4 regions of the Paenibacillus sp. FSL H3-0329 genome follow, and region 2 is predicted to be linked to each of the others. Evidence: predicted binding sites of a transcription regulator. Region 2 holds the regulator's gene; each other region holds the start of a gene.
The links. The regulator Rex, encoded in region 2, represses fermentation and respiration genes when NADH is low (regulators of the CRP and FNR family bind a similar motif). The targets are predictions, from matches to a motif close to TTGTGAAATATTTCACAA.

Region 1 (8,145 bases), 320 kb from region 2:
ATGTGCTCTTTTTGGCTCCGCTTCCGCAGCAGCCCGTACCCATGACCTCTGTATAAATCTCATCAGTCATTACAGCACCTTGTTTTACTAACTTTTGCAGGTTAGCCGATTCCGTCACATCCCCGAACAGGACTGCACCAACAATGACATTGTCTTTGAGCAGAATTTTCTTATAGGTTCGCTTCCATTCATCTTTGCTTGAGATTACAGTGTGCTCAGGGGAATCCATAAACTCACCTGCAGAAAATACATCCACACCGGAAATTTTTAATTTGGTGGAGACAACAGAACCTTCATATGGATTTGTATCGCTTCCGCAGAGATGTTTAGCTAGAACCATACCCTGCTCGAAGAGCGGCGCTACTAATCCGTAACAAACTCCGCGATGTTCGGCACATTCGCCAATGGAATATACATTCTGCATAGAGGTCTGCAAATAATCGTCCACTACAATTCCACGATTAACAGCAATTCCGCTTTCTTTTGCCACAGTTATATTCGGTTTGATGCCTACAGCCATAACTACAAAATCAGCTGCAAGTGTAGTGCCATCACTAAATTGTAAACCACTTACTCTCTGTTCCCCAGTCAATTCTACTGTTTGTTTGCCCATGGCAAATTTCACGCCTTGACGCTCTAGCTCAGCTTGCAACATAGAGGAGGCATTACGATCAAGCTGGCGCTCCATTAGATCTTCCATCAGATGCACTACAGTAACGTCCATGCCAAGGTTCACAAGACCCTTTGCCGCTTCCAATCCAAGTAAGCCCCCGCCGATTACCGCCGCTTTGTTGTATTGTTTAGCCGCAGCTAGCATCGCATCACAATCTGCAATATCCCGGAAACCCACTACGCCTTCCTTATCACAACCAGGTACAGGTAAAATAAATGAATTCGAACCCGTTGCAATAATCACTTTATCGTAAGAAACAGCCATACCGTTATCCGCAATTACTTGCTTGGAATGCTCGTCAATTCGCGTAACTGTTGTTCCTGTATGCAAGGTAATGTTGTTATCTTCATACCAGTTCCAGTCGTTTAGGATGATATCGTTGATGGTTTTACTGCCTTCGAGAACATAGGACAACATGATCCGATTATAATTGGGGTGAGGTTCGCTTCCAAAGACCGTAATGTCATAAGCTCCACCTAGCTTCAATATTTGCTCTAGCGTACCTATGCCTGCCATACCGTTGCCGACTAATACTAATTTTTCTCTCTTCGCTGCCATAGTTAGGTGCCTCCTCAGTCTTATCCGTTCTTGTTGAACTTTGCTTCAACTTATCTTCTACATAATGAAATTATACATTTCAAAATTTAAGAGAGATTGTGATTACAGTCACATTAAATGTGAATGTTTTCACATAAAAAATAAGACAATTTTGTTAGGTTCTAAATTCTAATAAAAAAAGCCAGATCACAGGTTCTGAATAACCGTAGATCTGGCATTTATGTACTTTTTTTAACGTATAGCCAATAAAATCTCCAATTCATCCTGCACTCTAAGCTTCATGTCCATTCCATTCTCAAGCAGCTGCTTCCCATTCACCTTCATCTTCCAAACTTCATTGCTAAGAGGAGTATAATCACCAATGGATAACACCTTTTTGTTGTCTTCGGTCAACTGCACCACACTGCTGTTCTTCAACAAACCTCTCACTGTTAAATCTTCAGTAAATCCCATAACATATGAATGATTCAAATTCACTTGCTCACTTCCGCCATTCACGGTCAACAACACAATTTGAAGGGGTTCCTCTTGTTCCTTAGACATCGCCGTAATTACTAATTTTGATTCATGCCCGACGGTTCGACCCCAATCCTCAGATCCAATGGTCTCCCCATCCATTTGCAGCTCCCAATTCATTCCTGGACTGAGTGAAATATTATTTACCGTTAGAATGCTTGTGTTATCCTCAGAAAAGGTGGCCTTCCCACTACCTTTCAGTAGGTCAAAGATCGTTATCCCTTTTCTGTAGCTCTCGCTAAGCTGCTTGTCCAAAGGGTTGGTCAGCAAGTCATTTCCCGCAACGATAAGCGAAAGCGTAGGCCCGTCTGATCCTGCTAAGCCATTATTCCCTTCATTATTAACGTCAGCAAGAGTCGAACATCCACCTATTATGAATACGATGACTAATCCTAGTAACAACCTCCACATATATTTCGTGGGCATAGTGACACCGCCTTGTCCCGCCTAATGACCACACAGCGTCTCAGGCTTGTAGTAAGTTATGCATACTGTCTATTTAAGAATAACGTAAATAAGCTTTGTTCTCAAATATAAAAAAAGTCCCCTAAGGGACTCTTTGAAAACTCATTTTTTCTACTGGAATCTAGGGAACAATATATTATTCTCCAGATGAACATGTTCAAAAGTCATGCTCTCCAGCTCCTCTAGCCGGGCATAAGTCAAACGATAGGTTGTACAAGCATGAGCCGGTGGGGTGAAATCATCTGTTATTTTGCGTATTTGTCTCAATATATCGCCTGCTGTGTCATGTTCACTCTCAAGGTCAATTAATGCCTCACGAAGTATGGTCAGCCCTTCTTCACTTGGATTGGCATCATACGCTAATAATTTTGGAAACTCGTCTTCCTCTTCTTTAGCTGTATGCTGAAGCAGATCTTCCTTAAGTGTATTAAACAAGCTATATAACTCTTCTAAATGAGGTGAATCTCCGCCATGAACCCGGTATACCTTAGTTACATTTTGGCTAATTAGGGGCAGCTCTTCCCGCAGGTAATGGTGATGTTTACTCACTATATGGTCGATTAACTCTGCAGAAGGTGCTGTGTTCCATGCGAGTTCTTCTTGTGGTACCGGATATTCCTCGAATAGCTTGTTGAGATCACTAATGATCATCTCTTGATCTAGTCCACGCTCTACAGCTGCTTCAGCAAGAGGTTTGGCGCCTCCACAGCAGAAATCAATCCGTTTGGACTTGAAATAATCCGCAGCTTTTGGGAATTGCAGCACAATATCTTTTACAAGGGCATCTGGAGTAAATCCAGGTTGCACCGATTGCTTATGCTGTAAATCTGAAATTCTATCATTAGGTTGTTTAGTTTCCATAATAGTTCCTCCTCGGGATATGTGATCAGGTTCTGAAAAAATCTTTTCTACCTGTTCACCTTAACCCTGAAAGGAGTTTTGACTTGTGATTGTACTCACGAAAATTGTATCTCTTTGTTGAACGAAAAAGGTCAATCATGGAGATATATCCCCACAATCGACCTGTCTTTTGTTTACCACACGGGCATCAGTAATGTTATTTGTCTTACATTTATCTATTCGGTCACACCAAATCTGTATCTTTTATTGAACATAAGCCTGCATATACGTTCGCTTACCCTTTGCGTCCTTTAAATAAGGTCCTAAACCAGCAAAGCGGGAGTGATCCATATAAACACCGGTCATCCATCTGCCTTCTGTCAGGCCACCATTCCATTTGAGGACAAGGTCAGGGGCGGATATCCATTCCTGATAAATCTGTATATTCTGATCTTTGTACTCTTTACAAGGCTTAGACTGCTCCAGTAGACGTAGATCGTTAAGATAAGTTGGCACGAAATAAGAGGATATCGTATGCAAATCATCTTCATCAAAAAAGGGCTCATCCCCTAAAAAGGGTTTGAATAATACGGTATTCTCGTACATGGACCAAATTAGGGCTTGTAGCACCATGCTTTGGCGAATGCCATTATGGAACTTATATTGTCGTTGATTACTCGCCACATTCACTTCTTGAAGAGGTTCCGTCGACTCCAGACAATGCCGTTCACAGCCGATACATTTCCAGCCAGAAGGACTTTGAATCCATTTTTGAAAAATAGTCCCGCTATCATTGTTGCCTTTGTAGAGTGAAGAGATAATGCTGTAAGGCACACCAATCCACGCATCCCATAAGGAATCTGGAAGATGGCTATGCAGCATGAACAACGTCTTGTCATAGATGAGCTGTACTTTGATCGAAGCGTTCTCCAGCTCAGTAACATCCTTTTTTCCATACGTTATTTCCCGGGAATACAGGGTGGTCTTCATCTCCCTCGCCTCCTAATAGTTTTGCTATGCCTGTACTCCAGCTGAGTAGATTTGAGCAAAAACCAATATTGCAAGCGTTTCCATTCAAGGAACATACAACGTTTTTTCTATTATATTACAGATTTTTTCGATCTGTGCAAGGTTTTTATTTAAAAATTGAAAAGCCCTCCTCCGTTCTTCAGGAAAAAGGGCCAAAACACGACTTTGATTTCTACTCTACCCAGCTCTCAGCCCAAGACTGAATCTGCTGCATAACAGGCTCCAGCGCACGGCCTTTGTCTGTTAGTTCATATTCAATACGTACAGGTGTTTCCGGGTATACATGTCTAACCAGAATACCCTCACCTTCCAAATCCTTCATCCGCTCGGACAGCATCTTATCGCTCATTGAAGGAATGAGGCCGGAAATATCTTTAAACCGCTTCGGTCCACTCATCAATGTCTGAATAATAAGTCCATTCCAACGTTTGCCTAAGAAAGAGAAGGCTGTCTCAAATCTGGGACACATCGAAATTTGATGTTCTTCCATTGTTCTCACCTCTCACTAGCGAAACTTACTATTAGTTAGTATATATAATATTAACACATTTCATCCCTGATGAACATCGTTTACTAAAAAAAGTTCATCTGACATTATCATTATATCCTCGTTGTCAATCCCCTGTATGTGCTTTAGATTCCCTTTGAGCAATCGCTTCTGTCACGATTTGCGCCAAGTCATCATTTCCGAATAAGGAGAGTACGCCGAGAACTGTGTCATCGGAAATATCCCCTGCTTCCTCCGCAGAAACCGTTAGGGCAAGCGCTTTTCGCAAGGCTTCATTCCCTTCTTGCTGTGGATAAGCCTGCAAATATAAACTGTGCGGGTCGAGTCCTTGATTCACGCACCACTGGGCGAATACAAGGATCATCATCTCTTCCTCCCGCTTATAGCTTTCGATGATTTGTTCCTCCACTAATTTACGGTTGTCTTCCATATTTTACTCCTTTCTTAGAGACCTCATTCAGCAAGCTGAGCTGCCAATCTATGACTAGGCAGAACTGCTGAAGCAGCAATACTGCATAACTCTGGTGTATTTATATTGTTCAGGAAATGATCTACCACTCCACCGAAACCTCTTCTATCCAGCACCGTATCCCAGCTTCCAAAGCTCTGGGTCCGTGGCAAAGCATTTTTTTCATATAGGATGGCTTGGTCCAGATCTGCCACTTCCACCGAACGGCCATTACCGTGCAGCTCCAGCTTCTCCAAATCAACACCAGCCTCACGAACCATGCTATACATCCCCACTGAGCCTTGCTCCCAACCCAGCATTCCAGATGCCTGGACAAGTCGCCCCTCTCCATTGGATTGAAGATTACTGCGAAGCAGCTCATACTGATCTCCACATAACCATAACAGCAGATCAAGCATATGAATCAAGTCGTCATGTACAGTCTCACGGCTGCTGCCTAATTGCAGCTTCGTGCGATGTTTAATCGCGTGGCAATGGCTAATGCCTCCAGCTTCCTCGAGCCAACTCTTGGCGGTGACATACATTGGGGCAAAACGCCGATTAAAGCCCACTCCTAGCAGCAGCCCTTTATTTTCTGCCAGCTCTGCCATCCTTATGGATTCTTCCAGATCATAGGACAGCGGCTTATCTACATACACCGAAATCCCCTGTTCGAGACATTTTGTTACTATATCATAATGGGTCGTCGTTGGGCTATGCACAAATACTGCATCCAGATCCCAAGACAACAGCTCGTCCAAATTTGTCGTACCTTTAGGAAAGCGATAGGCATTAACAGCTTGCTCTACTGTTGTGGACGAGTGACTGAGAACCCCCACTACCTCAACTTGTCCATGCTGAGAGAGCAGTGGCAAATATACTTTGCGGGCGATATTGCCAATCCCGATGATGGCGACTCTTTTGCGTACAGAAACGATCACTGATCTAACTCCCCTCTTTATAATTCAAGAATTTATCTCTCTCTTTGTTCTCTATAAATGCTATTATACCTGCTTGGCGTTCGCCGACAATGATCTTCACTTCAATATTTACTTTTTATCCCGTATGATGAGATGAATGAGTGGAAGAAAGGGTATATTAGCTATGAGAAAATGGTTCTCGATTATTCTTTATGTTTCGGGCACAATCCTTGCGTTTATCTACAGATATGACATCCTTAGCTGGATGAAAGAGGATCATAATCTTTTTGGCTCTATAGGGATCGCAACTTTACTGGCTCTCTTTCCAGTTGTACCGTACAAAGCGGTCATCGGATTTTTTGGTTATGCATGCGGAAGTTTGGCTGGTGCTTTAATTTGCTGGGTAGCTACAACCCTTGCTGCCGCATTCCTTTTCGGCGTAGTGAAGTTCTTATTTCAAGATCAAGCGAGAGCTTATCTGACTTCTATTCCCCTACTTGAAAAATTCACAAAAGGCATAGAACGGCGGCCCTTTGCTTCTATTGTCTTAGCACGTCTCTTGCCGATTATCCCGCAGACCGCAGTTAACATCTATGCCGGAGCAGCCGGGCTGCCCTTCTGGAGTTATCTAGCTGCCTCAGCTATTGGAAAAATCCCAGGCATCGCCTTGTATGCCTTCCTTGGGGATCAACTGTTCCAGAACCCTGGAAATGCGATTATAGCCATCGTTGTTTATGCCATTGTGCTTATTATAGCCGGACTAAGCTTTCGTTACAGTTCACAGGAAGTAAAAAAACACTAGGTAACAGAGAGCTTATTTGGCGGAAGCTGGCAGGCTGTGGTTATTTGCTTTATAATTAGATTGTGATCTATTTAATTGCATTACATGAATGGAGGGATATTAATGAGTGAACATCAGACTAACCATATAAATTCCAAGGCGGAAAAAGCAACCTTTGCAGGTGGATGCTTCTGGTGCATGGTCTCGCCGTTCGAGGAATTGCCAGGCATTATTAGTGTCGTCTCCGGCTATACTGGCGGGCATACAGTGAATCCTACCTATGAAGAGGTATGCTCCGAAACCACAGGACATGTTGAAGCGGTACAAATTACGTTCAACCCAGAAATTTTCCCTTATAGCAAGCTGCTTGAGTTATTCTGGCAGCAAATTGACCCAACCGATGCGGGTGGACAATTCCATGATCGCGGCACCTCTTACGGAACGGCTATCTTCACCCATTCTGAAGAGCAAAAGCAACAAGCAGAGGCTTCCAAGGCAGCTTTGCAAGAAAGCGGACGATTCGCTAACCCGATTGTTACCCCGATCCTCCCGGCAGCAACCTTCTATCCTGCCGAAGAATATCATCAGGGCTACCATCGTAAGAACCCGGGCCACTACAAACGTTACCGTAAGGGTTCCGGCCGAGAGGATTTTATCGAAACCCACTGGACACATAAAGAAGAGAAACTAAGCTTGAAAGAACGTCTGACGCCACTTCAATATGAAGTCACTCAGAATAGCGCTACAGAGTCACCTTTCCGAAATGATTTTTGGGATCACCACGGAGAAGGCATTTATGTAGATATCGTATCTGGTGAAGCATTATTCAGTTCGCAGGATAAATACGATTCCGGTTGTGGCTGGCCCAGCTTTACACGTCCAATCCGCGATTACGTCGTGAAGGAAAAGACGGACCTCAGCCATTTGATGGTTCGCACAGAAGTGCGCAGCAAAGTAGCAGATTCCCATCTAGGTCATGTCTTCGACGATGGTCCAGGGGAAAACGGCCTGCGCTACTGCATTAATTCAGCGGCACTGCGATTTATACCGAAAGAGGATCTGGAGAAAGAGGGCTATGGCGAGTATCGTGTACTCTTCCAGCATGCCTAATCTTCGATAACGTGCGAAACTGTACTGTCTTATAGAAAAGCCTCCAATTCACGGTATACCATGAATTGGAGGCTTTTTAATTCATAGGAGCTTATTCTTTATTCTCGTCCTCGTTCGCTTTCTTATCCTTTATTGAGGTTTTCACCTTTGGCTCTGCTGGTGCAGGGAGTACCTCCTTGTTCAGCTCCCGATTTCCCTGCCGTATCCGCTGGGTCTGCTGCTCCCGTCGTACGCGGATATTTTTGCGGGCAAACCAAACGATGGCTAAAATAATGCCCACACCGATTAGAATCGGCA
Region 2 (8,145 bases):
GTTTGGACATACTTGATCCAGTTGATTTAATATTTTTTTCTTTTCTTCTAAATCCTCAACGATTGTTTCGATAACCATGTCACAAGAGCTCAGCTCTGCGAAATGTGTCACTTTTTGAATGCGGCTAAGAATCAGCTTCTTCTCAGCTTGAGTGATCGCCCATTTCTCCAGTTGCTTATCTAGACTTGTCTCGATCATTTCGTAGGAGTAGTCCAGTTTCTCAGGGGTTTTCTCCACCAGCAATACATCCAGGCCCTTGGCTGCCAGCATTTCGGCAATCCCTTGTCCCATTGTGCCACCGCCGATGACACCAATTTTCTTGAAATTCATAAAAAAGTCTCCATCCTTTCAGGTATCTATACTTTTGTATTGTACCTTGTCTGTCGCAAAAATTTATAAAGCCCGACATATAATGATATCTTAGCATGCCTGAAAAGTAAAAAAAAATAACCAGCATAAATATTTATGCTGGTAAACGCACGCTGTCACGAAATTGACATCGAAATTGCTCTCCAGAGAGCACTTCTTCCTTCATTAAAATGTCAAGGGAGTAATCAAATACATTTCGTTGCTTTTCAAGGTGGTCGTGAGTACGAACCATCAGTTCATCCAAAATTTTACTGTTTTCCTTCATAAGCTCTTCAGTGGTAACCATTTCCAGCTTGGCGATACCCAACGAAGTCAATCCGGATTTCATCATGGTTTCGACAATATTCAGGGCCTGATCAAAATCGCCACGCGAACCTGTGCTTCGTCCGCCATAATACATTTCTTCTGCAGCCGCTCCACCAAGTGCGATCATAATCTGATCTTCGAGATAATCTTTGGTGTACAAATACTGCTCTTGCTGAGGATTGTGACGTACATAACCAAGGGCTTGCCCCCGCGGAGTCAGCGTAACCTGACTAACACTTCCCGGACGCAGCAGCTCTGCCATAATGGCATGTCCCAATTCGTGGATCGCCACCCGTTTTTTCTCTTCGTGGTTAGTTTCTCTGTCCGTTTTTTCCCCCATCATAACCTTGTCAATCGCCATCGACAGATGCCGCTGCTCAACCTCTGTCAATTCCTCACGCATCATATAAATTGCTGCCTCATTCATAACACTTTCGAGCTGAGCACCGGAAAAACCATAGGCTTCTTCGGAAATTTTGTCGAGGTTCACATTTGCATGAAGTGGCTTATTTTTGGCATGCAATTCGAGAATCGATTTGCGGCCTTTTTTATCAGGCATGTCCACTTGAATATGACGGTCAAACCGGCCAGGACGCAGCAATGCTGAATCAAGCATTTCTTTACGGTTAGTGGCTGCTACCAGCAGAATGCGCGGCGTTTCGTTGTTATAGATCCCGTCCATCTCAGTCAACAGCTGATTCAAGGTCTGATCATATTCTCGCTGCTGTCCGCCTTCACGCTTACCGCCAATTACGTCAATTTCATCTATGAAAATAATAGCGCTTTGCTTGTTTTCCTTAAGGGCGCGGGTACGGGCATCCTTAAACAAATCGCGGATACGGCCGGCACCGACACCTACGTACATTTCTACAAACTCACTGCCTGATGCTGCCACAAATACAGAGTTCGTATAATGTGCTGCTGCTCTAGCCATAAGGGTCTTACCTGTTCCTGGAGGGCCTGTAAGCAGAATCCCTTTCAAAGGCCGAATCCCGAATTTGCTGATTTCCTCATGCCGGATCAAAAAATCCAACGCTTCACGAAGCTCCTGCTTTGCATTGTCTTGCCCGCCAATTTCTTCAAAAGTAAGCTTTGAAGGTCCATCCTTCTTGCGTTTCTTCCCGGCACCTGCATTTACCGCAAGTCCGCCTCTTAAATGAGCAATGATAAGTAAAGCCGTGAGCATCCCAGCAGCAATAACGATCGGGAATATATTAATGCCTAGAAAAGCCATAAAAATAAACAAGACAGGAACAAATCCGATTAGAATTTCTTTAAGGTATTTAGGCATTATTCCATACCCCCAATGTCGCAGGTTTGCGCGGCAAAATAATAAATTTGCTTTCTTTTCCATTACTCAAGCTTACATAGACATTATTGTCGTCAATTTCTGTTGAGGCTATCACATTTTTATATTGCGGATATTGCGCTTTGAGTCCATCAAGTTCTGTGGGTATAAGTGTATATTTACGGCTCTCCATGGCTTCAGCTACAGAGAACATCGCTTTATCCCAGTATTCATCCAGCAGTTCACTGGAGTTCTGTTCTACATCAAGTTTCAGTGTACGTCCATCAATCATCGATTTTCCTTCTTTAGAGACGTACTGAACCAGTTCACGTAATTTCGTGCCTGGCTGGAGATCAAGTTTCAAAGTGACCTCATTGCGGTTAATACTGATATGAGAATCATTGACGCCCTCATATTGAGATACAATCTTCTGAAGTGGTTCCTGCATTGCAAACTGACGATACAAAAAGAAGCCACCAAACAATAGAGTAGCCGACAGTAGAGACGTTATCAGCACAGGTACAAGACGTAATTTCAAGAAACGTCCTCCTCTCAAAGATGACAAAATATAAAGCTCAGTATAATAATTTATAGCTACTTGAGAGCTCATCAGAGAGACTGAAGTCTCTTATTGCTGTTCTAATTACAAGTAGTAGTATATCACAGGTGTATATACTAATTTCAAAATAAATGTGAATATATTTAAAATTTAATTTTTTAAATATTTCCATCAATACCAAATATATTCCTCGTTTTCGACAAAATCGGCCTTGATTTTTAATCAATCGGCCTATTTTTGTATGTGAATTTAAGAGAATATTCGGTGATAACCACCCATTCAGTATATCACTTAGTATATCACTTTTGTACATCAAATAAATGTAAACAAGCGAACTTATAATAAGTTCGCTTGTTTACATTGCCACCCTTAATTTCCTTATGTTCGGCTTAACTTTTAGGTAAACTGTAACCTTCACCCATTCGGGACCCATCCGAAAACCGATAAAATTGATAATAATACCGACCGCTCTGTTTATAAAAAAGCTGCCAAGCATACTCTCCGTTATATACTCCCGGCAGCAAGCGTTCAATCGTTATGTCCGGAAGATCAGCTTTGATAATGCCGCGTATTTGGGCTTCTGAGGTTCCTTTACTTAGTTCCTCAGCAAACACTGCGTCGTCGCCTTCAGCAAATTTTCCATCTACCGTAAAGCGGACCCAGACCATAAGAGCAGTCCCGGCTTCATTTTTTCCTGTTAAAACCCAGTACACTGCATTTTCATCCCAAACCGATTTTTGTGCTTTGGTTACCTCTGTTAGACCCGCTCTGGTTTTGGCAACATCCTTGGCGATATCCTGCTCGTTCCATTGATCTTTCATAATATAGGCATAGAACTGGATAAGTCCAAACCCCAGGAGCAGAATCAGAACTGACCCCAGGAGGATCCATTTTTTCCTTTTCTTCAAGGTACAGCTCCCTTTCTAGTAATATATCTTTTTTGATTATATAACACACCCGCGTGTTTATCCAAAATTTCATAATTTTCTAGCTTTCCCAGCCTTTAAAATGTACAAAAGGCCGCAACTTTTGCTAAAAGCAAAAAGTCGCAGCCTATTATTTATTCGTTATTATCCAGACTTAACGCTTCAATAAACCTTCGAAGGCTTCTTGCGCTTTACGCCGGATAGCTTCCTCATCCAGGGTTAAGCATTGCCCATGCTTGATGACCTGTTTACCATTCACCCACACATGCTCAACATCCTTAGCGCTAGCAGAGTAAACTGCATGAGACAACAGATCTGTGTGTGGCAGCAAATGCGGCTGATCTATATCAATTGCAATGAAATCAGCTTTCATCCCAACAGCAAGTCTACCTACATTATTTAAAAAGATGGACTGGGCGCCATATTCTGTAGCCATACGTAGAGCTTCTGGAGCTGGAACAGCCGTTGGATCACCGCTGACACCCTTATGAATGAGAGCTGCAAGCCGCATCTCTTCAAACATATCCAAGTTATTGTTGCTGGCCGCGCCATCCGTGCCAAGAGACACCTTCACACCAGCTTTTAGAAGATCAGTAACCCGAGCCACTCCGCTAGCCAGCTTCAAATTACTGCCCGGATTATGAGAGACACCCACATTATGGCGAGCCAAGATCTCAATCTCTTCATCATTTAAATGAACACCATGTGCAACTATCGAGGGACGTGTGAACATTCCAAGCTTCTCTAAGTGAGCTACAGGACGCAACCCGTAATCCGCCACATTTTGTTCCACTTCACGTTTCGTTTCGGACATATGCGTATGCATCGGTAAATCCAGATCATGCGCTGCCTGCACGAACTTAACCAGGAAGTCCGGAGGGCAAGTATAAGGGGCGTGCGGCGAGATCATAGTAGTAATTCTACCGTCCGCCTTTCCATGCCAGTTACGGGCAAAAGAAATCGCTTCCGCAAGCTTGTGATTCTGTACATCCTCTGGACATAACCCGATCACACCACGCATCAATACGGAACGGATACCTGATAACTCAGCTACCTCAGCTACTCGGTCCATATGATCATACATATCGAGGAAGGTCGTAGTTCCACCCTTCAGCATTTCCAATACAGATAAGGAGGTTCCCCAGTATACATCATCACCGGTGAACTTTTCCTCCATCGGCCACATTTTCTCCTGAAGCCACACTTGTAGCGCTAAATCATCTCCATATCCACGCAGCAAAGACATCGCCGCATGACCATGTGTGTTTACAAGTCCAGGCATGAACAGCAGACGACTGCCATCAACCACTTGCACTCCAGCTTCCATCTGAGGCTCTTCTTTTCCTATGTAAGTGATTAAATCATCTTCAATAGTCATATATCCACTCAGAACCGGCTCATCCGTTCCCGGAGTCAGAAAATACCCGCCCTTAATTATCGTTTTATTGCTGTTCATGTTCGCTTTCTTCCTTTCCATCCCGCAAGTAATAAGCAAGACTTTGCAGATCAGTTGTAAAATCAGCTGCATGCACCCGGATATTCGGTGGTGTCTTCAGAATCACAGGGGCAAAGTTCAAAATCGCTTCAATCCCAGAAGAAATGAGAATATCTGCTACATTTTGAGCTTCTGAATCAGGTACGGTAATAATGGCAATGCGAATACCTTGCTCACGAATCGTGCTGCCTAGTTCATCCATTGGTTGCACAGTAAGGGAGTTGATCTTACGTCCAACCTTAGGAGCGTACGAATCAAATATAGCCGTGATTTTCATAGTATCTTTGAGATATGCATTGTAATTAGACAAGGCATGTCCGAGATTACCTGCCCCTACTAAAGCTACATTAAGCTGTTGATCCAGCTTCAGAATATGACGGATTTTCTCAATAAGATACGTTACATCATAGCCGATACCTTTTCTGCCGAAGTCACCAAAATACGCTAAATCCTTACGAATCTGTGCGGGATTAAGATCAAGCTTTTGTCCAAGTTCCTGAGAGGAAACTGTTAATATTTCGCGATTCTGGAGATCATTCAAAAAACGCAAATACACAGGTAGTCTGCGAACAACGGCTTCTGATATTTTATCCGATTTCATATTTTTCCTCCTAAAAATAGTAATGTTCTTGTGAAAATCCATATTCAAACGTATACCTCTCCTTATTAAGGGCGGTACTGTAACTTACCGCCCTTAAGGATAAGGAGGAGCTAAACTGAAGACGAGCATTTTAAGAAGCGCCGCCATCCTCTAGCCATTCCGCTATGCGGGGGACCATTTGATCAGTCAGCATATGCTCCATTTTGGGACCAGGCAATGAATAAAGGAAATACTTCCCGTAATGAGATTCAATAACCCTTGTATCATAAACAATAACTATTCCGCGATCCTGCGCCGTGCGAACCAGTCTTCCGAATCCCTGCTTAAAACGAATAACCGCTTGAGGAACAGATAATTTCATGAACGGATTCTTCTTCTGGGCCTGCAATAACTCCGACTTCGCTTCCGCCAACGGGTGATTCGGTGGTTGAAACGGAAGTCTCACGATGGCCAGGCAAGTCAGTGCTTCACCTGGAATATCTACACCTTCCCAGAAGCTGCTCGTCCCCAGCAGAACGGATGCTGCACTGTCCTGAAAGCGGCGGATCAGCTTGCTCCGGCTGCCACCTTCCACGCCTTGACCAAGCACCGTAATCTCTTGTGAGGCCAAAGCCTCTTTAAGCGGATCATATACCTGACGCAGCATTTTATAAGAAGTAAACAGAACCAGCATCCGCCCACGTGTTGTTTTGGCAGCTTCTGCTAACGACTGTACGAGTGTATCGACAAATCGAGCATCGCCCACACTGCCCTTCACACTAGGAAAATCACGCGGTATAACTAGCAGCGCCTGCTCGCGATACTTAAAGGGAGATGGAAGGAGTGAGGTCATTAGACGTCCCTCTTCCGCAGCTTCGTTAAGTCCGAGATTATCAATCATAAACTGAAAAGATTTATCTACAGACAGCGTCGCCGAGGTAAGCACGATGCTTTTTTTCTTATCGAAGAACAACTCTTTAAGCTGGCTGCTAACATCCACAGGGACGGCATACATCTGCAGTGATTTGCTGCGGTAATTTCCATTTGCCTCCAGCCAATATACTACATTATCGTCATTCAGCCCCATAAAGAATCTTACTTGCTCACGTATGGAAGCCAAATCCTTAAATAAACCGCTAATATCAGTAACAAGACTGTCTGCTGAGGATTGGCTTTCCTGGTCACGCATCTCATTAAGCATTTTATCACCCTTACGGATGATGTCGCTTAACGTCAGATTCATAGTGTTCTCAAGCGCAACTAATTCATCCCAATCCTTCGGCTTACGGGCGGGAAGCAAACGCATAACCAGTTGTCCCGCTTCCCCTGCTGCCGCATCACTGCGTTCCGGCAAAAGGCTGAACAGCTTGTCGCTGAGTGCATCCCAGGTTTCTTTGACAGTAAGCAGATCCGGGTAGATCCGATCGATGACTCCGCTCCATTCTGAAGCCTCTTCACTGCCTGACGACTGTAAGATCTGGCGCAGAGCAGGAAGCTGTCCGTTTCGGCTATCTTTATACAGTCGCGATAACGTGTGTGCCACAGTGAAATGCTTCATATGCATGCCAAGATGTTTACCAGCCACATCTTCTAAATGATGTGCTTCATCAATTACAAGATGCTCGTAAGCTGGAAGCAGCTGGTGCCCAGCTTTAACATCTGCGAATAGCTTGGAGTGGTTCGTAATGACCACGTCAGCAATCCCAGCTTCATGCTTGGCCCTATGATAATAGCATTTGCGGAACCAAGGACAGGAACGGCCCAGACAGGAATCGGTATCGCTTGCCACCGTCTCCCAGAAATCACCGCCCCGGCCGCTTAAATTCAGCTCTTCATCATCCCCTGATTCACTTTGAGTGAGCCATACGATCATCTGAGCTGCAGTAAGCGCATCTTCCCTTGGGCTTATAAAGTCCTTTTTATTAATTTTATGCTCAAACTTACGCAGACACAAATAATGTCCTCTTCCCTTAAAAATAGCAGCTTTAAACGGAAAAGGAACTACCTGCGTTAACAAAGGGATATCCCGCTCGCGCAATTGGTCCTGCAGATTAATGGTATGAGTGCTGACCATGACTTTTTCATTGGTGCGAACGCTTTGATAAATGGCAGGCAACAAATAACCGAGCGATTTACCGGTTCCTGTGCCCGCTTCGATCAGTAGGTGTTTGTCTTCGGCAAGTGCCGTCATCACCTCATTGATCATAATATCCTGAGCTTCCCGGCTTTCATACTGCGGTAATGTGTCTTTAAGTCGTTTGGTTACTTCGTCCATATAATCAGTAAAAGATAAATTCGCTAGCGGATTCTCAGCATGCTCATCTCTAGGTGGCGCTAACTCCGTCCAGTCTCCTACTGCAAGCGCTAATTGACGATAGAAAGTCAGATCACCTTCGGGCTGTAGCGTCTCCGCTTCCCGCTCTCGCAGCAGACCATCAAAGTACCAGCCCAGATCACTATCCTCTTCGGTAAACAGCTCACAGAGTCTCTGGATCGTAAGCAGCGGCAGCTCGTAGAGCTCCTCCAGACATTTCAACAGCACTAAAGCAGTCGCAAGTGCATCACTATCTGCCTGATGCGGACGATCATGTGTCACTCCAAAATGAGCACTGACAGAGCCTA
Region 3 (8,145 bases), 180 kb from region 2:
AAAATGTTCATAATTGCTAACGCAGAGAATTATCATAAAGGGAAGCTAAAGGAGTCTTCGAAAGTGGGTGTGAAAGCGTTAAATAACGATACACTCCAAGTGACTTTGAATGAAAAAACTTCACATTTCCCGCAGCTTCTCGCGGAAAGTATTTACATGCCAATTAATGCGCAAGTCGCGAAAGCAGATAAGAATTGGGCGTACAATATTAAAACTATGGTTACTAATGGCCCTTTTAAACTGCAACAGTGGGATGAAAATTCGATTCATCTAATTAAAAATCCAAACTATTATGCGGCGCAAGAAATTCGTTTCTCAGAGGTGCATCTACTTCGGCCTAAAGCTGGAACACCTTCGCCAACTATGGCCTACTTAAACAATGAAGTTGACTGGGTAGGGGCAAAAGATGAGCTGATAGATAAGGCTTCTTTAAATTCTGTATTCCCTCAGGAGTTATATGCTTTGCCGTATGCTTCTACATATTATTATCAGTACAATCTAAGCAAAGCACCTTTCAAAAATCTGAAGATACGTAAAGCATTAGCCATGGCAGCTAACCGAGAATCTATCGGCTATGGTACACCTGCTTACGGTTTTATTCCTCGGAGTATTCGTGGTTCCAAGTTGAATTTTAGATCAGAGATTATTGATACACGGTATTTCAAAGAGGATGTAATACAGGCTAAGAAATTACTTCAGGAAGGTTTGAAGGAAGAGGGCTTAACTCAGCTTCCTAGTTTTTCGATTATTATAAATGAAGGGCATGAAGAAATTGCAGAAGCCGTTATTAACAGCTGGAACAAAAATCTGGGCATTACAGTAGGCTTTGAGGTTCAACCCTGGGAAGATCTGCTTGATAATCGTCTTAAGCAGAATTATACAATGGCAAAAGCGGCTTGGGCAGCCGACTATAACGATCCATCGACTTTTTTAGATTATTTCACATCTTGGAGCAGCGATAATGATTCGGGCTGGAGCAGTGCACTTTATGATAGTTATATTAAACAAGCTAGGCTTACATTAGACACTAGCGAACGAAACAAGCTTTATGCAAAAGCTGAAAAAATGCTCATTGACCAAATGGTCATCCTTCCGCTGTATTATTTTTATGCTGATGTTTTGCATAAACCTAACATTAAAAAAGTAAGTGTAGAGTATGATGGTTCCATATCTTTTTCAAGAGGGTATTTAATCTAAAAAATTATAGTAATAAAGACTATGAGGATACTTCCGCAGTTATTGGGAGTGTCCTTTTTGTATGGAATTAATCACCTTTGTGAAACCGCTTCAGATAACGACACAATATTGTGAAATTTTTCACCTGTTTATTAAAAATTTTAATATATAATTAATTTATAATCAAAAACAAGGGGGATTTAAAATGAAGTTATTTAAAATGATGTTAGTAGCAGGCGTCTCGGTTGCAGTCTTGTCTGGTTGTGGTGCGAATAATAATAATGCAACTAATTCAGCGGCTACTACGGCTCCAGCTACAGAGCAAACGGATGCAGTTACTACAGCTTCAATCGTAAATCAAGCAGATGCGTTTACCAAGGCTGTAAGTAAAGATGGAAACTGGATTATTGCCATTCTAAATGATGTGACCATTGCCCAAGATGTTGTTGTTGAAGGCGAATTCCATGATAAAGGGGCCGCAGACGGCGACATCTACCGTAAGATTGCTCTTTATGCCCAAGACGCTGATCACAAAGTTACTGCCAATTACACACTCACTGTACCTAAGTTAACCGTACAAAGTGAAAATTTGCGAGTTCAAGGCGGAACCATTAAAGGTGATGTTTATGTAGAAGCGAACGGATTTAACCTGCATGAAACCTCGACTATTGATGGAAATCTTTACTTCGCAAACGAAGATGTGAAAGCAACTGCAGGGATTGAAGGTAAAGTGACTGGGGCAACTGAAGTTAAATAAGTTAGTGATGATTTCGATTAGGTAGAAGTAGAAGGACTAAATAGATAGAATTATCCGGATAGGATAGGCAAAAGGAATCAGTAATGAATGGGCTGACTCATAATGGACTACACCCCATCTAGTTACCATATGAGAGCCAACGGCTTCGAAGTAACAAGTAATGGAGTATTGAAGCAGTGAATTATTGGAGTATGAAGTAATGGAGTATGAAACATTGAAGTGTACAGTAGATGGTTTTAACTGTATTTTGTACAACTAAAATGCTCAAAACGCCCGGCCAATGAAAATAGCTGTATTTTGTACATCTATTTTCCTGATTTAATACTCTATAGGCTATTTCTCTAGTTTTTAATTGTATAGAATACACTTAAAGTTAGAATTAGCCCTTGTGGATATCGAATAAGTGTATAGATTGCAGTTATCTTACAGATATATCAAGATAGTGCGCTACAACGGAGTGGTTATCCGAAAGCTACGAATGATTAAGCTTAGCTCATAACCTATCAAGCAAATCACAACAGACCCAAAACACCAGTCAGCGAACCTCCAATAACGGAGAATCGCTGCCTGGTTGTTTTTTTGTGGAAGAATATATCAACTGTTGTTGATTTTCTTCATATTGACTTATACTATTACTACCACTACTAGGAGGAACACATATGTCTAAGGAGTATTCGCGCACATATATTGAGAGCGTAAAGCTTGAAATGTTAAATAGGTTGGGATTAAAGCAAGTGTTCTTCAAGGAGCAAATAGGGGACAGCCTAATTTTTGAAGCTGTGGGCTTTGATAAAGGGGCAAAACACCGTTTTTGCGTTAGACCAAAGACGAAAACGATTGATGAATTCATTTCAGGCAAATGGATGAAGGTACGCAGTTTTATAATCAAAAGTGTGGATATTTAATGTTGAACGCTAAAAAGGTAGCCCCGTTAATCGGAGTTACCTTTTTATTTTTTTAATACATAGTCATTGATAATGTGAAGTATCTCCATACAGATCGATGGTTGTATTGTTATCAGTTAGGGTTACTTTACATAATGCAGTAGAGAGAATATCCGGTAACTCCCCTATTTCCTGCAATGATTTATTAAGAAAATAAGCCATAATGACTTTTAAAGTCATCCGATGGGTGACGATGAGCACCTCTAGCCCTACGTTATCGTTAATGATGCGCTCCATTGTCGGCACTACTCTTTCTTCAAGCTGCTTATAAGTTTCACCTGAGGTTAGAGGAATATATAGATCGGGTCTGGTGAAAAAATGGGAATATTGTAAAGGGGATTCTAGTTGTATCTGATCCGTATTCATTCCTTCCCAGCTCCCCATGTTAATTTCCATTAAAGAAACTTGCTGATGAATAGGTAAACTCCGCTTTCCCCGTAAAATCTGTGCAGTATGCAATGCTCTTGGACTAGTACTAGAATAAATTGCGCCTAAGTTTTCTACTTGCAAACGATCTCTCAACCATTCCGCCTGCTGTTCGCCCAAGGCTGTAAGCGCAGAATTTTGATGGCCTTGCATTCGTTTTTGTAAATTCCATTCTGTTTGCCCGTGGCGGGTTAAGTATAATACTGTCTTTGTCATTAACAAAACCTCCCTTATGAATAGTTGTAAGTATAAAAGAAATAAATATAAATAAACAATATATAATAGTTAACATCCATAATGTATAGTTATAGTAAAATGACTGAGGATAAGCGGCGAATACAGATATTATTTTATGAAGTGAGGAAGAGATCACGATGAACTATCATGTATTAAAATTGTTTTATTACGTTGCGATCACAGGTAGTGTGACCAAAGCCTCTGAACGTTTGCATATCAGTCAACCCGCTATATCAGCGCAAATCCGTAAGTTTGAACGGGAGAATCATATTTTATTATTTGAAATTAAAGGAAAGAGGATGGTGCCCACCCCTTTAGGAAAAAGGTTAATCGAACCTCTTGAGAAGTTTTTTGCCATGGGTGATCAAGTCCAGCAAATCATTGAAGACTATCACAAATTTCCTGAGGGGAATCTGCGGATTGCAGGTAATTATTTGGCGACAAGCATCCTCATTCCCCGGTGGGCGTCATTATTTAAACAATCTTTTCCGGAAGTTAACATTCAGATCACTACTACTAATTCTCATGGAGTCATGGAAAAATTGAATAATTTTGAAGCAGACGTGGCGATTTACAGTGATATGGAGTTTCCTTCGCATAATACAGGAGTGTTCGAACATTGGGAGTTATATAGGGACGAGTATGTATTCGTGGTTTCTTCCCATCACCCTTTTGCGAAACAGCAGGTAAGTTTTGAAGAAGTGATGTCTGAAGCATTTATTATGAGAGAAGAGGGCAGTGCAGCCAGAGAGCGGCTTGTCCGGTTGTGTGAAGAAAGAAGTGTACAGCAACCAACGATTGGGCTTCAATTTAATGGAGTGAATGAAGTTATTCAAGCTGTGATTGCCGGTTATGGAATTAGTTATGTATCCGCTTTGTTGGCGAAACCTTATCTTGATCAGGGAACATTAGCTAATGTAGCAGTAGAAAATGTAGTCTCCAAGCATTCGATATGGATGGGTTACAGAAAGAAGGAACTTCAAGAAAGCTATATGCAGTCGTTTATTACGCTCGTTATGAAACAATTAAGTTTAAAATAATATTAGGAAATTAAAGATAAGCTTATGGTAAACTATGGATAAAAGTTAGGAGGGGTCATAATGGATCAAATCATATTCAAACAACTTAAGTTTGTGCGTAGTGTTACTGTGCGTGCTGTCGAGGGACTATCTGAGGGAATTTTAGATAGTATTCCAGAAGGTTTTAATAACAATATCCGCTGGAACTTGGGACATATTTATTTGGTGCAAGAGAAGTTTGCCTTTCATTCTGCTAGGGAGCTTATGCAATTGCCGGCAAGCTTTGAACGCTTATTTGCGAAAGGGACTAAACCAGCCGAGTGGAATGAGGAACCGCCAACGCTTGAAGTTTTACTTGAGATGCTTACGGAGCAACCCAAACGGATCCAGGAAGCTTTTCACAATCGCTTAAGTGAGCAAGTAACCCCTCTTACAACAGGAAGTGGATTAACCTTAAATTCAATCGGTGAATTCATAAATTTCACACTTTACCATGAAGGTATGCACTTCAATACAATAAAATTATTAAATCGCTTTGCAGATGAATAAATTCAAATAACAAAAGATATCGATATATAATTGGTATCTTTTGTTAGCTTTATGATCAAAAAAAAGATTTGTAAATGAAAAGGTTATGTGATAATCTAATTTATGTAATACATGTAACCGGTTACACATTGGGGGATGAATTAAAGAATGATGACGATCAAAGATGTCGCAAAAATAGCTGGAGTTTCGGTAGCAACAGTCTCACGGGTTATAAATGAATCTGGATATGTGAATATCGATACTCGCAAAAAGGTTGAGGCAGCGATCAAAGAAATGAATTATACCCCTAATGAGGTTGCAAGATCATTGTACAAGCGGAAATCTAAATTAATTGGGCTGCTCTTGCCTGATATTACCAACCCCTTCTTCCCGCAGTTAGCGCGGGGGATAGAGGATCGGATGCAGGAGCAAGGTTATCGGATCATCTTTGGCAATAGTGATGAGAACGAGGACAAAGAGATGGATTATATTCAAACCTTTATCCAAAATAATGTCATTGGTATGATATCGTCAACCAACTTCCCTGAGAGCGACGTTTATTCTAACTTGAAAATTCCGGTCGTATTTCTGGACCGTACTTCTAACGATAGCCCTTCCGTATACGCAGATGGCAAAAAGGGCGGACGTCTTGCAGCACAAGAGATTATCGCACGGGGAAGCAAAAAAATCACAGTAATACAAGGACCGGCGCATATCAAACCTGCACAAGATCGATTTCTTGGGGCGATTGAAGTACTTAATGAAATGGGAATCAGCTATAATGTGATCCAAACTTCATCCTTCTCCCATACAGTAGCAGAACAATGGGCTGTGGAGTTATTTGCTAAATATATAGATACAGATGGCGTAATTGCCAGTAATGATATTGTCGCGACGGCAGTCATTCATGAAGCACATCGTTTAGGTAAAAGAGTGCCGCAGGATCTGCAAATCATCGGATTCGATGATATCCCGCTTAGCAGCTTGTTGTCACCTGCTTTATCCACCATTCGCCAGCCGGCACATGATATGGGTAGAGAAGCGGCGGGTTTACTTATTAAGCTAATTGAGCAAGATAAGGTGGAAGAGAAGATTATTCAACTACCCGTTAGCTTTGTGGAGCGGGAAACTACAAGAAGTAAAGAATAGATGACAACATGAGAAAGGTTGATGAAAATGGCTAAGATTTGTGTAATTGGCAGCTGTTCAATGGATTTAGTAGTGACTTCGAATAAGCGACCTCACGCGGGTGAGACTGTGCTTGGAGAACAATTCTCCACCGTTCCGGGCGGTAAGGGCGCGAACCAAGCAGTCGCTGCTGCCCGTCTTGGAGCAGAAGTTACGATGGTTGGTTGTGTAGGTGATGATTTCTATGGTACCGCTATCATGGATAATCTGAAAAAGAATCGCGTTTTTACCGCCAATGTGGAACCGGTTACACATGCCGAAAGTGGCACAGCCCACATCATTTTAGCGGAAGGTGATAATAGCATTATCGTTGTAAAAGGTGCCAATGATTTAGTTACTCCTGCTTTGGTTGAACGGGCACTTGAGAATATTAAAGGCTCTGACATGGTATTAATCCAACAAGAAATTCCGGAAGAAACGGTGTCTTTTGTAAGTGAGATTTGCCACAAATTCAATGTGCCTATGTTGCTTAACCCAGCACCTGCTCGTCCTATCAGTGAAACGATTATAAACAATGCCACCTATTTAACACCCAATGAACATGAATGTGCAATATTATTTCCTGAGATGAGTACTGCTGAAGCTTTACGCAAATATCCCAATAAGTTATTTATAACCGAGGGCAGCAATGGTGTGCGTTATTACGATGGTAAACAGGAAGTTTTAGTTCCCACCTATAAAGTAAATGCTATAGATACCACTGGAGCAGGAGATACTTTTAATGCGGCATTTGCTGTTGCTCTAGCTGAAGGCAAGTCTATTCGAACTAGTGTAAAGTTTGCCAATCGCGCGGCTTCTTTATCCGTCACAAAATTTGGTGCCCAAGGTGGCATGCCAACAAGAGTAGAGGTGGAGGTGAGTCTTTAATTATGAAAAAACAAGGAATCTTAAACAGTCATATTTCCAAAGTGCTTACTGATTTAGGCCACACCGATACGATTGTCATTGCTGATATTGGATTACCCGTTCCACCTGGTGTTCCAAAGATTGATTTAGCACTTAAATTGGGAGTTCCCAGCTTCCAAGAGCTTGTCGAAATCATTTCAGAGGATATGGTCATTGAGAAAGTTATCGTAGCAGAGGAATTAGCTGCAAAAAATAAAGATACCTCTGAATACTTGAATGGCAAATTTAAGGAAATACCTATAGAGGCGATTTCACATGAACAATTTAAATGGTTAACCCAGCATGCGAAGGTCATCATTCGTACGGGGGAAGCTAAGCCTTATGCAAATTGTATTTTACAAGCCGGGGTCTATTTTTGATAAAAAGGGGGTTCAAAGCGTATGCACATTACGATGAAAGATATTTATAAATCTTTTGGGGCTAACCGTGTGTTGACGGGTGTGGATTTTGAACTGAAGGATGGCGAAGTTCATGCCCTAATGGGAGAAAATGGCGCAGGCAAGTCTACTCTGATGAACATTCTGATTGGACTGCATCAGCGTGATCAAGGGACCATTACTATAGATGGTCAGGAAACATACTTTAATAATCCCAAAGAGGCTGAACGTTATGGGATCGCTTTTATTCATCAGGAGCTGAACGTGTGGCCGGATATGACGGTTCTAGATAATCTGTTTATTGGTAAGGAACGAACCTCCAAACTAGGGATCTTAAATATGAAAGAGATGAAAGCGTTAGCAAATGAACAATTTCGTAAGCTCTCCGTAACGATTCCCTTAAATCAAGAGGCGGGGGAATGTTCGGTAGGTGAGAAACAGATGATTGAGATTGCAAAAGCGCTTATGACTCATGCAAAAGTTATCGTCATGGACGAACCGACAGCGGCATTAACCGAACGGGAAATCCAAAAATTGTTCGAAGTCATAACTTCCCTTAAAAAGGAAGGCGTCTCCATCGTGTATAT
Region 4 (8,145 bases), 3.1 Mb from region 2:
GGCTTCTTTTTTCTGGGCATATTCTCAATACTCCCATTCTTATTACGTAGGTTGAGTAGATTATAGGTTAACGTTATATCAAATTCAACTATATAAAGAGAACTTGATATTATACAATTTGGGAAAAAAGTGGCGGAGGAGAAGTTTGGAACTGTAGGAGCGTTAGCGTCCGCCTTTGTCAGCAGATTTCCACCGCGAAGAGCGGTATAAAATCAAGAAATTCTTACGACAACAGCGGCCGGAAGTCCAAACATTCTCTGTAGTCACGGCCAATCCCGAAATATAAGAACTACTAGTTAATGGTTGAAATTGCACAGTTTAGTTATGAATATGCTTAGAATCAGACCATTTTACTACTTACAATAGAGTTAGTAAAGCGTTTACAATATGGACGGACAGCTCTCAAGCGCCTTTGGGGGCGTGTGCGAAAGAGAGGAGAAACAAGATGCTTCAATTAAATTATGACAGAGAAGAGATTTTAAGGGTCATCGATAAAGTGGTCAGAAAAACAATGGCGATGGATCTAACATGGGACTGGCCTTGTGGTGTGGCTTATTATGGGGTAACCAGAGCTTATGAAACTACAGGAAATAAAGAGTATTTGGATATGCTTGTCCAGTGGGCAGATGAATATATCGAGCTGGGTCTGCCGGATTGGACAGTTAACACCTGTGCTATGGGCCATATGCTGATCACCTTGTATGAAGAAACAGGTAACCAGAAGTATTGGGATATTGTGATGAGCAAGGTGGATTATCTGCAGAACAATGCGCTTAGATTCGGAGATCATGTGTTGCAGCATACCGTCTCTATTTCTAATGATTTTCCAGAACAGGCATGGGCGGATACCTTGTTTATGGCGGCATTTTTTCTGCTTCGTGTAGGAAGCAAATTAAAGGATCAGGAAATGATCCAAGATGCCTTGAATCAATATTATTGGCATATCAAATACCTGCAAGATCCTAGCAGCGGGTTTTGGTACCACGGCTACAATAATGTGAAGCAGGATCACATGTCTGGACTATTCTGGGGCAGAGCGAATGCTTGGGGCGCATACACTATGTCGCAAGTTAAAAAGCTTTTGAAAGAATGGTATCTGTATCCGCAGTGTATGGACGTGGAGTGTTCGCTGCGCGATCAGCTGGCCGCACTCAAGCTGGTGCAAACGGAGAACGGCCTGTGGCGGACTGTACTAGATGACGAGGAGTCTTATGAAGAAGTATCCGCGTCTTGCGGCATTGCGGCTGCTATGATCAATAACGGCAATCCGCTGCATACCAAATATGTGCAAAAGGCCCTGAAAGGTATTTTGAACAATATCAGTGAAGATGGACGGGTACTAGGTGTTTCTGGCGGAACAGCGGTTATGAAGGATCGGGAAGGATACCGCAATATTCCAAAAGACTGGAATCAAGGCTGGGGGCAAGGCTTAGCATTAGCTTTTCTATCCGATATGCTTAAATAGGAGGGATCCAAGTTGTCCAAAAAAACAACGGGGGCCTTTACACTGCCGGGAGAATCCGGTTATGAGGCATTGACCCTGGAATTAGCTGAACGTTGGGGTGCCGATGTCATCCGTGACAGTGACGGCACACAGTTGTCCGATGAGATTATCAACGCAGGATACGGCATTTATTCTACAATCTGCATCATCAGAGATCATAACGAATGGGCGTCCCAGAATTCAGACAAGCTGCAGCAGAGCTTTTTAATAACAAATCCTAAGGTAGCGGTACAAGATTATTTATCCATCTATCTGATGGAGGATTTTTTTGCTGAACAATTCCGAGTGAATGATTCCAAAGAGGCGTTTAAGTACTGGCAGGTTTTTGACCGAACGACGGGCGAAGAGGTTCCAAGAGAACTGTGGAATTATGAGCGGGAATCGGGAAATGTAGTCATTACTGGAATTGCACCTTGGCATAAATACACAGTCAGCTTCATGGTCTATCGGATTTGGGAAGAGATCTCCATGTACAATCACACCACGAATCACTGGGAAAAAGAGCATCTGATGCAGATTGATCCCATCTATGTAGAAACGCAAAAATATTTACTCCATTGGATAGAAGATTGGTGTCATAAGCATAAGGAAACAACAGTGGTTCGATTTACCTCCCTCTTTTATAATTTCGCCTGGATCTGGGGCAGTGATGAGCGCAATCGCCATTTGTTCTCGGACTGGGGTTCATATGATTTTACGGTAAGCTCAAGAGCGCTTGATCTGTTTGCCAAAAAATATGGGTATTCGCTCACGGCCGAGGATTTTGTGAATGGTGGGAAATATCGGGTCAGTCATATCCCGGCGCAGCAACGGAAGCTGGACTATATGGCATTTATCAATGATTTTGTCATCGAATTTGGTAAGCAATTAATTGATATTGTGCATAAGCACGATAAGCTGGCGTATGTCTTCTATGATGATAGTTGGGTTGGCATGGAGCCTTACAATGACCGTTTTGAAGAATTTGGTTTTGACGGGATGATTAAATGTGTGTTCTCAGGATATGAGGCAAGGCTTTGTTCTGGTGTAAAAGTAGATACCCATGAGATTCGGCTGCATCCCTATTTATTTCCGGTTGGATTGGGAGGGCTTCCTACGTTTATGGAGGGAGGTAACCCTACGCTCGATGCCAAAAAGTATTGGATTAATATCCGGCGCGCCTTGCTCAGAGAGCCTATAGATCGGATTGGACTGGGCGGATATTTGCATCTTGTAGAGCCTTATCCGGATTTTTGTGATTATATCGAAAAGATCGCGGATGAATTCAGAGAAATTAAAGAGCTGCATCATAAAGGCAAACCGTATCACATTAAGACGAAGGTAGCCATTTTACACGCTTGGGGTAAATTGAGATCGTGGACTTTGTCCGGGCATTTCCATGAAACGTATATCCATGATCTGATTCATATCAATGAGGCTTTGTCCGGATTGCCGATTGAAGTCCAGTTCATTGATTTTGAAGATATCCGTAAGGGAGTATTACAAGAGTGTGATGTAGTGATTAATGCCGGCTCGGCAGGTTCAGCATGGAGTGGCGGAGAATACTGGAGTGACCATAAGTGCGTGGACTTACTGACAGCGTGGGTTTATGAGGGCGGTACTTTTATAGGTGTCAATCAGCCTTCGGCGCTTGAAGGTTATGACAGCTTTTTCAGAATGGCCCATGTGCTTGGTCTCGATGAGGATACAGGCTCCAAGGTAGCTCATGGAAGATGGACATTTGAGGCTAGAGATGAGCAAGGTTTAGTGCCTGAAGGAGCCAGTATAACACCTAAAAATAACATTTATCTTACGGATGGCTCGGCAGCGGTATTGTGTGAAAAGAGTGGGATGATAACATTGTCTGCCCATACCTTTGGTAAAGGAAAGGGGATCTACCTGCCTTCTTTCACCTTAAGCTTTGAAAATACAAGATTGCTGTTAAATGTGATTCGTTATGCCGGGAATGAGTTAAAGGACACAAAGTATATTACGGATAATTTATATACAGAGTGTGCGTATTATCCAGAAAGTAAAATACTCGTCGTGATTAACAATAGCGACCAGCTTCAAAAAACTACGATTGATACAGAATATGGACAACAAACGTTGGAATTAGATCCGTTTGATACTATTATCCGGACTATTGGCGATTAATTACATTAAAAAAGCTCAAGCCAGCGGCTAACTTGCCGATGCTTGAGCTTTTTGCTGTGAGGCTTATAGTATCTATTATCTACTTATTTTGCTTTTATGAATTCAGCAGATTTGATCCCAGCTTGACGGCCGAAAATAATGATTTCTGCAACAGAGTTGCCGCCGATCCGGTTTTGTCCGTGTAAGCCGCCTGTAACTTCACCAGCCGCAAACAGACCAGGAATAGCTTCACCATCTTTATTTAGAACTTCTGTGTTCGTATTGATCTTCACGCCACCCATGGTGTAGTGAATCCCAGGAGCAATTTTAATAGCGTAGAAAGGACCAGTGGACAGGTCATTGTCCATTCCTGTAGTTCTGCCAAATTCGGCATCCTTTTTATTCTTAACGGCGCTGTTCCAAGTATCAAGCGTTGTTGCCAGCTTATCCTCTGGAACACCGATTTCTTTGGCCAAAGCTTCGATGGAATCCGCCTGAATCACGAAACCCATTTTGTCATATTGTTCAATAGCCTTCACACGGGATTTAACACCGGAATCAAAGACCAGCGTAGCTGCTTTTTCAGGCAGTGTATTAATGGAAGCCGTTACTTTATCACGGGTATCCAATTCGTTGGTGAAGCGTGTACCTTCACTGGAAACAAGGATAGCGCCTTCCCCACGAACAGCTTCGCCAATGAGGTAGGATTTTTCTTGCTGCACAGTCGGGTGAACTTGGATTTGATCCATATCGACGGTTGTGCCTCCGAGTTTCTCAATCATCTTGATGCCGTCTCCGGTACTGCCGATTTGGTTAGTAGTAACGTAGCCTTCCAAGTCAGGTCTTACTTCGGAGATCAAATCCATATTGGCACCGAACCCGCCAGTGGTTACAACGACAGCATCTGCCGTAATTGTTTTTTCCTCTGTTTGGTTAAAGAGGACTTTAACGCCATTAACCTTGCCGTCTTTTTCGGTAATTTCTTTGACATCAGCATTCACGAAAAGTGGAATTTCTTTCTCTTGTACGTTTTTCACTAAACCTTTGACAAGGTATTGACCCACAGCAGAGCCATCTTCAGGACGGTGTGTACGTTTTTCGTTCATGCCGCCTGTAATGGTGATATTGTTCAAGCGGATTCCGATGGAATCCAGCCAATCGATCGCACTCGCGGAATTATCAACGAAGAAACGAAGCATTTCTTTGTCGTTAGTGTCATGGCCACCTTTTAATGACTCTTCATAAAATAAATCATTGCTGTCTTCAATGTTTTGTTCTTTTTGGAATTTTGTTTCAGAAGCGTTCATTCCCGAAGAGGATTTGGTTGTGTTCCCGCCGGCAACCGGCATTTTTTCCAAAATAACAGGGTTCATGCCTTTCTCTTTGGCCTCAAGCGCCGCGGACATTCCCGCACCACCCGCACCGACAATGATGATATCATATTTATCTTTTAATTGATCGAATGGTGTGTAGCTTGCTTCAGATGCCCCGGAGACGGCTTCAACTTCTTTTTTCTCGTTGTTATTACTCTTGCTCTCGTTCACCTTGTCGTTTCCATTACCGCAACCTGCGGTAACGAGCATGACAGAGAGGACGAGACTCAGAGCACCAGCTGCTTTCTTTTTCATTGTTAACCCTCCACTTTTATATTTCTCTATTAAGATGTACCAAAAGAACCCGACAAAAAAGAAAGGAAGTATCAGAGGGAGTTGGAAGTGGAGAAGCGCGCGCGTCGCTGTTATTCTCCTAACTTCAAATCTTCTACGGTTACGTCCACAGTTTCCATCGTTATTCTCTTTAGTTCATCTTCTTATTAAGTATACCATCAATCATGACTATTAGTGAATGTTTTCACAAATTATACAAGTCGTCTATTCTAACATAGGGTAACGAAATATTGAGCAGATTAGCTGAAAAATGGACCATAAACCTTGCAATTAGAAGATTTTGACGTAAGATTTTCTCACTGTAGAAGTGGTAACTGTCACGGATTAGTAAAGCGATTTTTGTTCTTCTGGATTTTTAAATGGTAAAATGGGAGTATTGCCTACTAGGCATACTGGAAAGACTAATAAGAGTCGTGGAAATAATTTCTAATAAACAGGTGAGGATATGGAATCTAATAGAGTAATAAAAGAAAAGGTAAAAGAAGATAACTATAAAGTGTTTGCTTTACTAAGTCATTATTTGAATAATACCCCCGACTTTATTAGCAAAGAAGAAATTGAAGAAATTGTTAACTTTGGAGTGTCTTATGAATACGCTTTTGGTTTAATGTTGGCTTCTGCCTTTGGGATGGATACGGTTGATAATGTTGATGATAAGGAATTGTTCAACCAATATTTTAGCAATATGCTTCATAAGCTTGATGCAAATGAATATTATGACAATCCATATTATAAAAATATCAAGATACCAACTATAAAGATTAATAATAGTGAATTAAAATATGAAAAATATAAACCTTTTGAAGGTTTTGTTTGCAATGATATCATCCGGACAGAAGAGGGAAGACAAATTCCTCAGGTTGGTTTTTTTCAAACTGAATTCATGTTCCCGGCCGTATTAGAGAATGATAGAATCTGGATGACGATCACGCCAAATGAAATAGAAACAATGAAAGAAGCTGTAGATAAAGCGTGTGGGAATGTTCTTACGTTTGGACTTGGGCTTGGCTATTATGCTTATATGGTTTCTGAAAAAGATAATGTTGAAAGCATAACGGTTGTTGAAAAAAATCAAGATGTCATTGATCTATTTAATAAATACGTACTGCCACAATTCAGTAATGCTCACAAGATCAGGCTTATCCAAGCAGATGCTTTCGAATATGCAGAACAACATATGTCTAAGGAAAAATATGATTTTGTATTTACGGATTTATGGCATGATGTTTCTGATGGAATGGACATGTATTTAAAAATGAAAAAGTTTGAAAAGAAAAGCCCGGATACTGTATTTATGTACTGGATAGAACAATCTATTTTATGTTATTTGTAGTTTTGGGTTGCGTAAATCTGTTGTAGCTGACTCCGAAAGGAAGAACCATTTTTGAAAACTCCTATATCTCTCATAAATTGGCTAGAGCACAACGAAATCATAAACGACTTATTAAATCAGGAAGACAGCTTAACTGCGCATACAATGGATCAAGGATTTGAAGCTGAGGTCATAAGGATTAATTCTGATCAAGAGAGCTATGTACTGAAAACATGGAATAAGGAATCCAGACCGGATGTCCAGTTTCAATATCGTTTATTGGATGTTCTATCCGAACGAGGAGTAGCCGTCTCTAAACCAGTGGGCTGGGGAATCAATTTGGATGGAGATAAGGTGTTGTTAACAAGTTTTGACGGAACCCCTATTCATAAAATGAATACCAGGAAAATGAAGGAACTCGCAAGCCTATTAGCAAAAATACATAAAATTCGCGTTGAAGAGATTGGAAATATACAACTGCCAAAATACAATTTCATCGGCTACTTTTTCCCTGAAGCCAAAGAACAATCTGATATTTCTAATGTGTTGACTATTCTTGTTGAGCAAACTCCAATGAAGCAAGACTGTATCATTCATGGGGATTTTCATATCGGAAATATAGTGGAGGATAAAGAGCGATATACCATAATTGATTGGACGAACGGCCAGTTGGGAGACTCTAGATATGATTTTGCCTGGTCACTTATTCTGCTGAAAATATATATCTCCGAGCGTTATGCTGATGTGTTCCGAACTGCTTATCTATTGGAAAATGATATGGATCAGGAAGAACTTGAGATCTTTGAAGCTTGGGCATGTCTACGGTGGATTTTGCTGAATAGAAGAGGTAGCACACCGAAAGGGCCTAATACAACGAAGAGAGTGAAAAGTTTAATCGCTGATAATCGGTTTTTAAAAAAGATGGATAGTAAATTCTTCTGATGTACGCAAGGATGGATGGATTTTCTGGGAGATTGGAAATGTAATGTAACACCGTACATTATTACGTTATTAAATTATTTGTGGTATATTAAAGGCAGAAAAGACGTAAAATGCAAAGAGAGCCGTGCTGTAACACGACTCCCAAGGCAATAGCCGCTTTTAAGGGCGGTAGGCTTCAGCAAATAGGACACGACAGATAGACCGCATGCCTTTGTGAGTGGGCGGTCTATTTGCGTTTATTGGACAGCAGCGCTACGATAAGCGAACCAAAGGTTAGCATAAGCATCATTGCTTCAAACACTGTCACAAGGCATCCCTCCCTTCGGTGAGAGGTAGCCGACCGACCCTTTAAGCCTATTCTATTTGCTCCACCAGTATAGCATAATCGTTTGAAAGAGAATTAAGACTCTTGTCATAATACTCCCTAGGATTGGAGTAGTTTTCCATTTTCTCTCTTTGTCTCCGCAACTTTCTCCATTTTGAAACTTCCGTATCACATTTGCGATTTTTTGATTCCCAATTGTAGGACGTACCCCTCTTTCTAAATCTCCTCCTTGCGAATTCCCAAACATCCGATTTTCATTGGATTTTCAGTTTGGGTGTTT

Region 1: the regulator Rex is predicted to act here: its motif matches at 1,349-1,366, upstream of nirB (nitrite reductase large subunit NirB).
Region 3: the regulator Rex is predicted to act here: its motif matches at 1,306-1,323, upstream of NSQ66_RS19405 (polymer-forming cytoskeletal protein).
Region 4: the regulator Rex is predicted to act here: its motif matches at 5,459-5,476, upstream of NSQ66_RS03630 (flavocytochrome c).

What each region holds. Positions count from the first base shown of each region.
Region 1 covers NZ_CP150150.1:4,875,346-4,883,490, forward strand. The annotation lists gene nirB (nitrite reductase large subunit NirB) at 1-1,231, opposite strand, end outside; gene NSQ66_RS21635 (hypothetical protein) at 1,463-2,173, opposite strand; gene ric (iron-sulfur cluster repair di-iron protein) at 2,324-3,019, opposite strand; gene NSQ66_RS21645 (hypothetical protein) at 3,317-4,042, opposite strand; gene NSQ66_RS21650 (helix-turn-helix domain-containing protein) at 4,254-4,571, opposite strand; gene NSQ66_RS21655 (hypothetical protein) at 4,696-5,019, opposite strand; gene NSQ66_RS21660 (Gfo/Idh/MocA family oxidoreductase) at 5,043-5,978, opposite strand; gene NSQ66_RS21665 (VTT domain-containing protein) at 6,142-6,759, shown strand; gene msrA (peptide-methionine (S)-S-oxide reductase MsrA) at 6,862-7,848, shown strand; gene NSQ66_RS21675 (DUF4349 domain-containing protein) at 7,940-8,145, opposite strand, start outside.
Region 2 covers NZ_CP150150.1:4,558,486-4,566,630, forward strand. The annotation lists gene NSQ66_RS20135 (3-hydroxyacyl-CoA dehydrogenase NAD-binding domain-containing protein) at 1-330, opposite strand, end outside; gene NSQ66_RS20140 (AAA family ATPase) at 464-1,966, opposite strand; gene NSQ66_RS20145 (hypothetical protein) at 1,959-2,501, opposite strand; gene NSQ66_RS20150 (DUF5590 domain-containing protein) at 2,912-3,430, opposite strand; gene NSQ66_RS20155 (amidohydrolase) at 3,603-4,904, opposite strand; gene NSQ66_RS20160 (redox-sensing transcriptional repressor Rex) at 4,891-5,544, opposite strand; gene dinG (ATP-dependent DNA helicase DinG) at 5,675-8,145, opposite strand, start outside.
Region 3 covers NZ_CP150150.1:4,379,990-4,388,134, reverse strand. The annotation lists gene NSQ66_RS19410 (peptide ABC transporter substrate-binding protein) at 1-1,197, shown strand, start outside; gene NSQ66_RS19405 (polymer-forming cytoskeletal protein) at 1,382-1,933, shown strand; gene NSQ66_RS19400 (hypothetical protein) at 2,593-2,838, shown strand; gene NSQ66_RS19395 (histidine phosphatase family protein) at 2,902-3,519, opposite strand; gene NSQ66_RS19390 (LysR family transcriptional regulator) at 3,678-4,580, shown strand; gene NSQ66_RS19385 (DinB family protein) at 4,641-5,108, shown strand; gene NSQ66_RS19380 (LacI family DNA-binding transcriptional regulator) at 5,256-6,236, shown strand; gene rbsK (ribokinase) at 6,264-7,142, shown strand; gene rbsD (D-ribose pyranase) at 7,145-7,540, shown strand; gene NSQ66_RS19365 (sugar ABC transporter ATP-binding protein) at 7,562-8,145, shown strand, end outside.
Region 4 covers NZ_CP150150.1:817,508-825,652, forward strand. The annotation lists gene NSQ66_RS03615 (AraC family transcriptional regulator) at 1-20, opposite strand, end outside; gene NSQ66_RS03620 (glycoside hydrolase family 88 protein) at 446-1,465, shown strand; gene gnpA (1,3-beta-galactosyl-N-acetylhexosamine phosphorylase) at 1,478-3,640, shown strand; gene NSQ66_RS03630 (flavocytochrome c) at 3,724-5,247, opposite strand; gene NSQ66_RS03635 (hypothetical protein) at 5,732-6,619, shown strand; gene NSQ66_RS03640 (aminoglycoside phosphotransferase family protein) at 6,764-7,540, shown strand.